DNA from 2 places in the Alkalibacillus sp. S2W genome. Region 1 is predicted to be linked to the other one. Evidence: riboswitches for the same ligand, from Rfam matches in the RefSeq annotation. Region 1 holds a riboswitch; the other holds the start of a gene.
What was found. Region 1 has a riboswitch for thiamine pyrophosphate ahead of ACKXGF_RS14135 (IS3 family transposase). Riboswitches for the same ligand answer to the same signal wherever they lie in the genome.

Region 1 (6,067 bases):
GAACCTGGATTAAGAGCAATAATAAAGGGTTTCACCCAGGAATGATATTTCCATTCTGAATATAGGCTACTTTCCAAAGGGGTTTTTGAATTCGACTATGTCTTTCCTATTGGAGATGGTAAAGAAGGAAAACGAAATATTTATTTTCCTGTTACGTCAATTATCTCCGTTTAAATATGCCACCCTTTTATAGATTGCCTCGAGTTAAAAGCACCGCTCTATTCCCTCCTCTATTTATGGCACGATCCATCATAATGTATATAAAGAATTAGATCAGCCCCCTTTAACCACCGTGAACAGCAAACATTTTCAATTGGAATGTTAATATGTATAAACACTTCGTTGTTCAGTCACTATTATCGAATAAATAGATGGACAGAGTGTCACACTACACATAAAGCTATTGCGAAGTGTTAACCTCATGAATCAGATTATTCTTTGGTCACTCTTGATATTGCCTTATATGTCCTTGTTTTTATTAAATATGGATACTGTACGTAGATACATGCCAGTCGCTCTATTTATGACCGTTATTCATACCTTGGCATATCAAGTGGCTTATCATTACGGATGGTGGAATGAAGTAGATTCGAGTCTGTTTGGGTGGGATAAAGTCATCCCAGTACCATGGGTGTATGGAGCATATTTAGTTATAGTGATCTGGGTATTCCATTTTACTTTCCGAAAATTCTGGATATATTTTACTGTCAATATACTTTTGGGCGCGTTATTTATGTATATCGTTTACCCGATATGGCAACGTATAGGAATTGTTTCAAGTGAATCAACATTGCCCCACTTTAGCTATTGTTGCTATGATGGTCGGGTTTGCCTTAATCATTTATCTGTATCAATTGTGGCAGGACGAAGTGTTCAAAAAGGCCAATATAAACGCATAAATGACCTCAACTGATTTAACGCCCCTTTATCAAAAAGAAACGCAAGGTGCCGAGTTTAAAATTAATAATTTAAATACAAAAAATGATCGTAGGCATTGGCCCATACCTACGATCAAATCACCATAACTCAGAGATCTATATATACTTATAATTATTAATGGAATAAACCTGCGTCTCTAGACTTTTTCATCAATTTATCAGTCTGTTTATTAACCACTCTTTTAGATAGTATACCGAATAAAAAGAAACCAACGCCAAATGAACTTAAAATGATCATATTGTGTATAGCTGTTTTCCATATGATTCCCCCAACGGCTTCACGCATTAAATCAATGGCATATGTGAACGGAAGGAATGGGTTAATTACTTGGAAAAATTCAGGTAGTAATACGACTGGGTATGTGCCACCTGCACCCGCAATTTGCAAAACAAGCAAGACAATGACCATTGCTTTTCCTACATCACCCAAAAGTGAAACCAACGTAAAAGTAATTATGGTAAATACTATACTAATCAGCAGGCCAAATATAACAAACCAAATCGGATGTGCCATATATGCACCCAAAATAAAGTGATCACCTAACGTAACAATTAATGTCTGCAGTAGTCCAATCGTCAAGAACGTAAGCAACTTACCAACATAACGAGCCTTGTCAGTCAGACCTACTCTGTCATGAACATCTGCAGACAACAACGATATTAGAAGAAGACCACCAACCCATATAGCTAGAACCGTGTAAAATGGTGTCATCGCTGAGCCATAATTCGGGATAGGAAAAAATTCATTCTTACTTAGTTGAACTGGTTCTTCAAAAAAACTTCTTTCTGCCTCTGGATCATTCTGTAACAACTCAATAATTTCATTGATATCTGTTTCGCCCTGAATTTCACGGATCTTGTCAGCGAGACTGTTGACTTTAGTATTCACATATGGATACTCATCAAGTATTGTATTCAACTTATCTTGCCCTTCACTAATATGATTCTCTGTGTTTGACAGGATTCTCTCCACCTCTGGAATCGTTGAGTTAACTTCGGATAAAATTTCCTTAGCATTAGATAGTGTTTGTTGTACGTTGTTAATTTTCTCTTTGACAACTGGTTCAATATTTTCTTTATAGTCTGTTAGAAACTCCCCAATTCTGTTTTCTGCATTTCCAGACAATTCTTCTAAATCAGTTATAACAGAATTTACTTGCTTTTCTTTATCCTCAATAAAATCTGTAATGTTTTGCCCGTTCTGCTGTGCCTCTTGAAGAGCCTCTCGAATTGTTTGCAAACTTTTAATTGCTTCGTCGATCACCTGATTCTGATTGCTATTGTTGTTTTGATTATTGTCCCCCTGTTGAGATGAATCATCCCCATTCCCATTTGCATTCTCTGTTTCGTTGTTACTATTTTGTTGGTTTTCATTCATTTCCTTCAACTGTTTCAAATTCGCTTCTATATCATCGATACGAGTAATGGCATTGTCTAATGATTGATCAATATTTTCTTGCAGTTCTTTACCTTGACTGAAATCGATATCCACATTTTGAGCATCATTAAGAACCTTATTTATATCTTCAGCAGTTTCTTTTGCTTTCTCCATGTCTTTTTCAATTTTTGGTGCTAACTCATTCAAACGATTTTCAGCTTCTGATAATAAATCCTCTGTTTCATTCACTGTCGTAAGGCCATTATTCGTTGTCCGCTCAGCTTCTGGAATCATGTCTTGCGCTTTATTAATAATAGATTGCACATCTTTCGTATCTTGCAACCCGCTTGTAGTCGTATCATAAATTTCTGGAAGCTGTTTTTCCATCTCAAAAACATAGTTTTCAAACTTTTTAATATCTGGCAAGTTTTGATCTAATTCTACTCCAAGCTCATCAAATCTATCAAAAATAACACCATTTACTGTAGAGATAAAATTGCTACTAACTTCCTCCACAATTGCACTGGCACCCTTATCTGTTATCTTAGGAGATATGGCATTAATCTTTTCGTTTACATAATAATCCATGTTGCTTTTTTCTGGATTGTCTGTAATAACCGTTGATAGTTTGTCAGAAAAATCTTCCGGAATAACAATCACCGCAAAATAATCACCATATTTCAGGTTTTCCATTGCCTTTTCACGATTTGTAAAATGCCAATTCATTGAATCATTACTCTTGAGTTCATTAACAAGATCGGCGCCAACGTTAATTTTTTCGTCTCTAATCTGACCCCCATCATCTTCATTGACAACAGCTACTGGAATTTGGTCGGTTTGCCCATAAGGATCCCAGGAAGCCTCAATATTAAACCATGCATATAATGATGGTAATATGATGAGACCTCCAATCAAAATAGCTGCCACCCAATTACGTATTATGTTCGTCATATCATTCGAAAAAACATTCCAACTATTTTTCATGTGTATACCTTCTTTATTCTTTATTATTTAAAAGTCTTAATCTCAAGTACTCTTCATATATCTTAAAGAGAACCTAACCGAAAGAAAAAGCACCTGGTTTGAAAACTAAATCTCTTTCCTATTTTACTATAATTTCAACCAGATAGCATTCGTTCTTGTTCTGTCCAGTCTTTAATTAACACAAAAGTGATAATTACCATAATAAGACAACATGTGTCCTAAGTGCAAAATCTGAATGCACATAAATCGCTTCTCCATCTCTATATTAACATAATAAAAATGCTCAACTAGGTATTAAAAACTCTACACACTTACTTTTATATTTGTTTGACAAAAAAATAAGATACGATTTAAATAAAAGAATAAAATATCCCACTAGGGATGCCAATAGGCTGAGATAAGAATTATTTCTTAATCCCTTATAACCTGATCTGGATTATGCCAGCGTAGGAAAGTGGAGATGGAATATACATAGTGTCTTCATGTATCAAAACCACTCCAAATTTGAACTATACCCTGAATAAGGACACTGATAAAAAGTGCCCTTATTCAGGGTTTTTGTGTTTCATGACCTTGAATATCCATTTATAATCGAATTAACTAATACGAGCGGGGTTATAAACATGTCTAAAATTATTTTTAGCGAATCACAAAGAAGAGAACTAGAATCCAATTCCAATATCATCAAGGTTTCAGATCGTTCTATTTCTTATTCACCTGAATTTAAAGTGAAAGCTGTAAAGGAAAATGAGCAAGGAAAAGGGCCGCATCAAATCTTTGTTGAACATGGATTCGACTTATCCATTATTGGGGATAAAAAGCCCAAAGAATGTATCAAGCGTTGGCGAGATATGTTTCAGAAGTATGGAGAAGACGGTTTCTTTACAGAACGGCTTGGGAAATCGGCAACAGGACGTCCTTCATCGAAAGAGCTTTCTTCTGAAGACAAGCTAAAGAAAGCTGAAGCGCGCATTGCGTATCTGGAGGCAGAACTAGACTTCGTAAAAAAGCTAGAAGAACTCGAAAGGCAGTCGAAGAAGAAATAACAATATCCGACAAATTTCGATTGATTGAACAAATGGTTAGAGAGTATGGTTTTCCTCAGTTAATTCAATATTTTTGTGAATTAGCAGACGTCAGTCGATCGGGTTATTATAACTGGTTGAAATCAGACGAAGCTCGTCAACAAAAAGAACGACAAGATGAGGTTGCCTATGAGCTCATCGAGAAAATACACAGCCGATATAAAGGAAAAGTTGGCGCTCTCCAAATCAAAATGATCTTAGAGAATGAAGATAACATTGGGATGAACCATAAACGCATCCGCCGCATTATGAAGAAGTACAATCTGATGTGCACCATTCGCAGAGCGAATCCTTATAAACAAATCGCTCAGACAACGCAAGAGCATCAAACGTGCGATAATAAATTAGAACGTCAATTCGATCAACAAGAACCGCATAAAGTCCTCTTAACGGATATCACTTATATCTACTATGCGAAAGGACAAAAAGCTTATTTATCCGTTATTAAAGATGGGGCAACACGAGAGATTTTAGCTTATCACCTCTCGACCTCTTTAAAGATGGACATTATGTATACAACACTTGATAAGTTAGTGAAGCGTGAGGAGTTTGTCGCTCATTCAGACTGTCTCATCCATTCCGACCAGGGAATGCATTACACTCATTCTGAGTTTCAAAAGACAGTAAGAGGCCTAGGCGTAGATCAGTCGATGTCTCGTCGTGGTAACTGTTGGGATAATGCGCCGATGGAGTCTTTCTTTGGGCACATGAAAGTTGGCATTGATTTTAAAGCATGTTCCTCTGTTTTTGACGTGAAGCAAGCAATTGAAGATTACATGACGTATTACAACCATGGTCGATATCAATGGACCTTACAAAAAATGACCCCGGCACAATACCGAAGTCACCTATTAGCATCCTAGCGCTTTTTATTAAACTGTCCATTTTTAGGGTTACAGTTCATGAAAGTGAACGTTTCTTTCACAACGAGCGGTTCTTGTATTCTTGGTATTCTAATTCAATCAACAATCTGTTTCAACTCACCATAAACAATAATCAGATCTGATCCATCGTCACTGTAACATCTGACGAGTGTTAGAGTTTCTTTCCCTCGACGTTTTCAATTATGTCAGTTCGATGTGGCTCAACAACTTCACTATCAACCATTTCATAGATGTACTGCTACTTCCCATCTGAAAGAATCATGTCATCTCCTTTTTTAATATCACGAATTGGAGCAAACAGTAACGAACGGTTCGTATTGTTGTGTCTTGCTAAAGCGTAGTTGCCTCCCCCCCCATTTGTTGAACAGGCTTCATAGTCCCTGCTCCGACGTCCAAATTCTTATTCGTCGTTCCGTATAAAATTGGCAACTCCATTGAAACGGATGGAACAGAGATGGAGCCTAAGACATTTTTTTATTAATGTCAACACCCTTGATTTCAGATGAGTTTAGCGAATCGATCGCATCAATATCAAATTGAGGAAGGATCATGGCTAGCCTTCGTATTAGCCGTGATGGTTTCATGTGATACATTTAATACTTCACCATACTCTTTATCCAATAAATAGGGTTTGATTATATCAATCTAGCGCTGGTTGATAACTAACCAATATAATCCCTAAGACGAACATTCCAATAGCTATCGTTTTCTTCAACATCATCAACTCTTATCTTCTGACATCTTATTTCGATGTAAGAGCCATGCACCGCCGATTAATAAGATTACTCTTATTACAAC
Region 2 (6,067 bases), 380 kb from region 1:
AACAGTGGGGTTAATGGCTGAGATCATGGGCAACACCAACTTTCTCACGCATTTCCAGTCGAAATGGTTTTCTTAATCTTGCCTGGTTTAATAACTCATCATGTTCCCACAGCTTTGCTGGGCGCCCGTGATATTGTATTAACTGTTCATTAAGAACATACACCGAATCACAATACTGATCGACTAAATCCATATCATGAGTAACGAATACAATCGTTGTACCTTGTTGCTGAATTTCGGTCATGATCTCCATTAATTCATGAGTCGTTTGGGCATCCTGACCAAATGTCGGCTCGTCAAACAGTAATAGATCAGGAGTTTCGTCTAACATAGTAGCAACACTAAGCCGTCGTTTTTGACCACCACTTAGGGCGAAAGGATTCTGCGATTTTTCATGAATTAAGTGAAAATGGTTTAGTAATTCTCTAGTTCTTGTGTCGATTGTTTCAGCATCATACCCGTTTAATGTCATGCTAAAGGCGATTTCATCGTAGCTAGTATCTGTAATAAATTGATGTTCGGGATTTTGAAAGACAAATCCCATATGCTGACGTAATGACTGTTCTTTCCACTTGGTGAGTGGCTTGTTTAAGAAAGTCATGGTGCCTGCTTCTGGTTGTAAGAGCCTTGCCATTAATTGTAATAAGGTGGACTTACCTGCACCATTTTCACCGACGATTGCTGTCATTTCACCTTTTTTCAGCGTTAGATTAATATTTTGTAAGATTGGTTTGTTCTTTCTGGAAAAAGAGGTGCTTTCCATCGTAAAACACGGCTCTGTGTTGTTTGAATGATTAATCGGTTTTGAATTGGGTGGTGAGTCAAGATATTGTTTTGGGATGAAAATACCATGTTCGATTAGTTGCTGTTGTTTGGTTTGAAAAATAGATTCGACTTCACCATCTTCCATTAGTTCACCTTGTCTATTTAATACTAGAACACGGTCGATCAAATAGAGCCAGTCGTCAGCTTGATGTTCGATTAAAAGAATCGTTAGTTCCATAGTTGATTGTAATTGTTCGGTTAACTGAATAAATTCGAGCTGACTCATCGGGTCTAAGTTAGCTGTTGGTTCATCGAGAATAAGCACGTCTGGTTCTAGTAATAGAACAGAAGCTAGGGCGATTTTTTGCTTTTGGCCACCTGAAAGGGTATGAATCGCTTCGTGCTTATAGTCAGACATTCCAATGGTCATTAAGATCTCATCAATTCGCGCTTCCATCTCTTCACGTGGAGTTTGAATATTTTCGAGTGTAAAAGCGAGTTCATCTTCAACGGTTATCATACAAAATTGACTGTCTGGGTCTTGAAAAACGATGCCAATTTGTTGATTAATCTGGCCTTTTTCAAAATCATGAACAGGTTGACCACGGAAACGAATCACCCCTGATGCAGTGCCTTCAACTGAATCAGGATATAATCCGTTTAAACAAAGCGACAAGCTAGACTTACCCGATCCACTCGGGCCGATTAAAAGTGTTGTTTCATTTTCATATAACGTAAAATTTAGTTGGTTCAGAAGTGGTTCGTCTAACGTCTCGTAGCTAAAGCTGTAGTTGTGAACGGATATGACGGGACTAAGCTGCATCTTGGTCACGGTTTTGTTGACGCTCCTTTCCTAACGCGTAGCCACGAAGAACACCTGTTTTCGCCAATTGGTCGCTAATCCACTTACCGAGTAGAGCCATGATCAGTATGCTACTTATAATGCGTGTGATCAGCATAACGCCAACTAACCACGCTTCATATGCAAAGAAACCAGATGAATAGAAATGCCAAGCGAAGCTAATGATTGCGGTTAATACAGCAGCTAATATTAACACTCGCTTCCGATAATCTTGCCATTTCGTCACAGCAAATGCACTTTCGGCGCCTAGTCCTTGAATAGCTGCACTGATTATAAGTTGTGGGCCAGCTGGACTTCCGATTAAGATTTGAACAGTCCCAGCGATTAACTCTGACATAAAGGCTGCGCCAGGTTTGCGAATAATATAAGCAGCAATAATCGAGACAATGAACCAAATGCCATAAATAAATTCATAGCCAAGAGGTCCAATGCCAAAAGGTGTTAGAGCGCCAACAAGTCCCTGGCCGATTCCAAAGGCTAATAGATAGATTACCGCAAATACGACGCCTAATACCGACAGCAAAACAATTTCTTTCAGTTTCCATTGTTTAGTCATAGTTTACCCCCTATTTATTTGACGGACTATTTGCCGAAATAGTAAAGGTCATTGTTGTGTGTGATACTTCTTGCTGGACAGCTTCGAACGCATCTTGTATCGCATCAAATATCGCTTGCACATCACCATCAAGGCGCGTCATATAATGGGCGGCACTGACATCAACGCCGCGTGCTTTGGACAGATCAATTTGTTCATAGATTTTGTCCATATAGTCCTCCCGTCCAAGCGGGTGAATTGCGAACTTACAACCAGCACGTTGTGGAGCATTGGCTAATTGAGGAGCGTTCACTGGTGCATCTGATTCTGCCATATAGACGTCAGCTTCATTATCTCCAGGGCACCCGATCGAATAAGTGCCTGTCATGGCAACATGTTCACCAGTTTTAGCAGCGTGTAAGAAGATTGCTTTGGTCACATCAAAGATATGCACGATTTTGCCCCTTACACAAGTTGTGACATCATCAGTTTCCTTCCATACTTTCGATTGGTCAACTTCATCCAGAGCGGACAAAAGAATATCGACAAAGTTGTCGCTCATTGGGTAGAGCGTGAATTGAACCCCTGCAATACGACTTGTGTTGCACTGTTGATTCGTCATGACGAATCGCCTCCTTATAAAGTGTCTGTTTATAACAAAAAAACTGCATCCCGTGGGAATGCAGTTCAGCTATTGTGTCGTTACACTTATGGTAGATTAAGCTTCACTGCACTTCCCCACGCTAGTATTACCTAGTTCGGGTCTTGAGGGTCAGGTCCAACCTTCTCAGCCACTTGACGTAGCTCCCCTAGTGCATGATCATCACGTATGCAGTTTTGTTATACTTACATCATAATAAATAAAAGCATGATTGTAAACGTCTAAGATTGCTAGTCTTTGTCGACGGTCATGTCATGAAGGGTGATATTGAGTGAATGAATGGGAGCAGCAAGTGATTCAGAATACGGAAAAATTCGTCCATCGTAAATTAGTTTCTGAGGGTTCTGGACATGACTGGTGGCATATCCAGCGTGTCGTTAACAATGCCAAGCAAATAGCTGATACAGTTGATGTTGATAGGTGGGTTGTCGAAATGGCGGCTTTATTACACGATCTAATTGATGATAAAGTCACCTCCAATGTGGCGGAGAGTCGACAAGACCTCATGAAATGGTTAGAAGATCAACGCGTTTCAGAGCAACAAATTGACCATATATTTGCCATCATCGATACGATTTCATTCAAGCATGGTTACAAGACATTACCGAGCCGTGAAGCGGAAGTCGTCCAAGATGCAGACCGATTAGATGCAATCGGCGCCATTGGTATTGCCCGAAGTTTCACCTATGCAGGGTCTAAAGGCCATCTCATCCATCATCCCGAAGAATCACCACGCGAAACTATGACAGAAGATGAATACCGCCATGAAACCAATACGGCGATTAATCATTTTTATGAAAAATTATTAACCTTAAAAGAACAAATGAACACAGCTGAAGGTTACCGTATCGCAGAGAAACGTCATCAATTTATGGAAACATATTTAGAACAATTTTATGCTGAATGGGATGGAAAATCGTAAATCGTGTTACGTTTTGGTTTAAATGTGGAATAGTGTTATAGAACATTATTATAAATGAAAGGTGATGACATATATGTTGCAATATCAACCTTATCTTGATCAGTTAGCGAATCACACAACTGAATTCCAAGCGTTAGTTAATTCGCATACGAAAGAAGAAATTGCTCGAATGCCGATTTGTAAAGAAGAGCAGATGGAGAAGGCGATTAAACAAGCAGATGAAGCATTCGAAACGATTAAGAATATGCCTGCTCATGAACGTAGTGATATCTTAAATAGAGCTAGCGACATTTTACATGACAATAAACAAATGGTCGCTGAAACAATTGCTCAAGAAGCGGCGAAACCGATGAAGTATGCCTTAGCAGAAGTAGACCGCACTGTGCAGACGTTGAAATTCTCCTCAGTTGAAGCACGAAAGCTAGAAGGTGAATCCATTCCAATGGATGCCGCGCCAAATGGTGCTGGGCGTGACGCTTACACGATTTTTGAACCGATTGGCGTCATTGGTGCCATTACACCATTTAACTTCCCACTAAATTTAGTCGTGCATAAAGTCGGGCCAGCGATTGCCTCTGGTAATACAGTCATTGTAAAACCGGCTGAAAAAACACCTCTATCAGCGATCTTATTACGTGAAGCGTTGGTACAAGCGGGATTACCTGAGGACGCTTACCATGTCGTACCAGGTGAAGGCAAAGTTTTAGGCGACGTCTTACTTAAAAATGACGCAGTCCAAAAGATTACATTCACTGGTAGCCCGCCAGTTGGTCGTGAAATTAAATCGAACGCGGGCCTTAAGAAGATTACCCTTGAATTGGGTAATAACTCAGCACTATATGTCGATAAAAGCATGAATGATCGTTTGGATGATGTCGTGCCAAAAGCCGTGCATGGATCTTATGCATATAACGGACAGGTTTGTATTAGTACGCAACGCATTTATGTGCATGAAGATATTGCTGACACCTTTGCAGAACAATTTGTTAAGGGTGCTGAACAACTTACATTTGGTGATCCACTTGATGAAGAGACAGATGTTTGTAATTTAATTGACGAATCATCACAACAGACCTTACTCGAATGGATAGAAGATGCTGAGCAACAAGGTGCAAAAGTTTTAACAGGTGGGGAAGCTAAGGATAACGGCATTGCACCAACTGTTTTAACAGATGTTCCAGAGGGCGCCAAAATCATGAAAGAAGAAGCCTTTGGGCCTGTTGTTATTATTAATCGTGTATCTAGTGGCGATGAGGCATTGAAAGCGATGAATAACAGTCAATACGGCCTGAGCGCAGGTCTGTTTAGTAATGATATGAAACAAGCGATCGATATGGCTCACGGTTTAGAAGTTGGTCAGGTACTGGTTAATGATGTGCCGACATTACGTTTTGATCATATGCCATATGGTGGTCGAAAACAATCAGGTTATGGTTACGAAGGCGTTAAATACGCCATTCATGAAATGGTGAATCGGAAAATGATTAGTTTAAATTACACATTTTAATACGTTGAATAGGTGCCGATTAGTTTAATAACTGATCGGCATTTTTTATGATATATTACTTGTTGTGATAAATTACTTTGACAGACAAAGTAATATGTTGTACATTGTTATTGTGGAGGTGAGACATTTGGCATCGAATATTTCAACGGATTTAATCCGCGGACATACATCAACGATTATTTTAAATATTCTGCGTCAAGGCGATAGTTATGGTTATGAGATTTATAAACAAATTATTGCCCTAAGTAATGGCGAATACGAATTGAAAGAAGCAACACTTTATACAGCGTTCAGACGTTTACAAAAGGATGGGTTGATCGAATCGTATTGGGGAGATGAAACCCAAGGTGGTCGGCGGAAGTATTACCGTTTGACTCAAGCAGGACGTGATACGTATGAACAAAACCGACAAGATTGGCTTTTCGCTAAAGAAGTCTTAAACAAATTAATAACAGGAGGGGATGACGATGAGTCTTAATCAAGATGTCCAACACTATATAGACGATTTATTTAAAGATGTCGGAGAAAGTCAGCAACTCTTTGATTTAAAGCAAGAGTTAATTACCAATATGCATGCTCGAATTAGTGACTATCAGAAGCAAGGCATGAGTGAGCAAGAAGCTTTTCGGGAAACTAAAGCATCGATGGGAGATATGAGTGGATTAGTAGAAGATATGAGACAACACGGTGCAGACACATCAAAACAAACCGTCTATACATCGATGACGAACAGAATGGCAGTTGGCGCTCTTGTAATCGGGGCGATGTTGATTGTTTTTGGATTACTAATGTCTGTGAGCATGATGTTTATGGAC

Region 2: another riboswitch for thiamine pyrophosphate. It lies ahead of ACKXGF_RS01860 (YkoF family thiamine/hydroxymethylpyrimidine-binding protein); the one in region 1 lies ahead of ACKXGF_RS14135 (IS3 family transposase).

The regions. Positions count from the first base shown of each region.
Region 1 is NZ_CP177234.1:2,731,410-2,737,476, forward strand. It holds gene ACKXGF_RS14130 (YhgE/Pip family protein) at 1,054-3,300, opposite strand; TPP riboswitch at 3,668-3,770, shown strand; one part of gene ACKXGF_RS14135 (IS3 family transposase) at 3,924-4,296, shown strand; one part of gene ACKXGF_RS14135 (IS3 family transposase) at 4,296-5,248, shown strand.
Region 2 is NZ_CP177234.1:331,296-337,362, forward strand. It holds gene ACKXGF_RS01845 (energy-coupling factor transporter transmembrane component T family protein) at 1-27, opposite strand, end outside; gene ACKXGF_RS01850 (ABC transporter ATP-binding protein) at 11-1,588, opposite strand; gene ACKXGF_RS01855 (ECF transporter S component) at 1,578-2,183, opposite strand; gene ACKXGF_RS01860 (YkoF family thiamine/hydroxymethylpyrimidine-binding protein) at 2,194-2,784, opposite strand; TPP riboswitch at 2,881-2,983, opposite strand; gene ACKXGF_RS01865 (HD domain-containing protein) at 3,095-3,745, shown strand; gene ACKXGF_RS01870 (aldehyde dehydrogenase family protein) at 3,819-5,252, shown strand; gene ACKXGF_RS01875 (PadR family transcriptional regulator) at 5,380-5,730, shown strand; gene ACKXGF_RS01880 (permease prefix domain 1-containing protein) at 5,720-6,067, shown strand, end outside.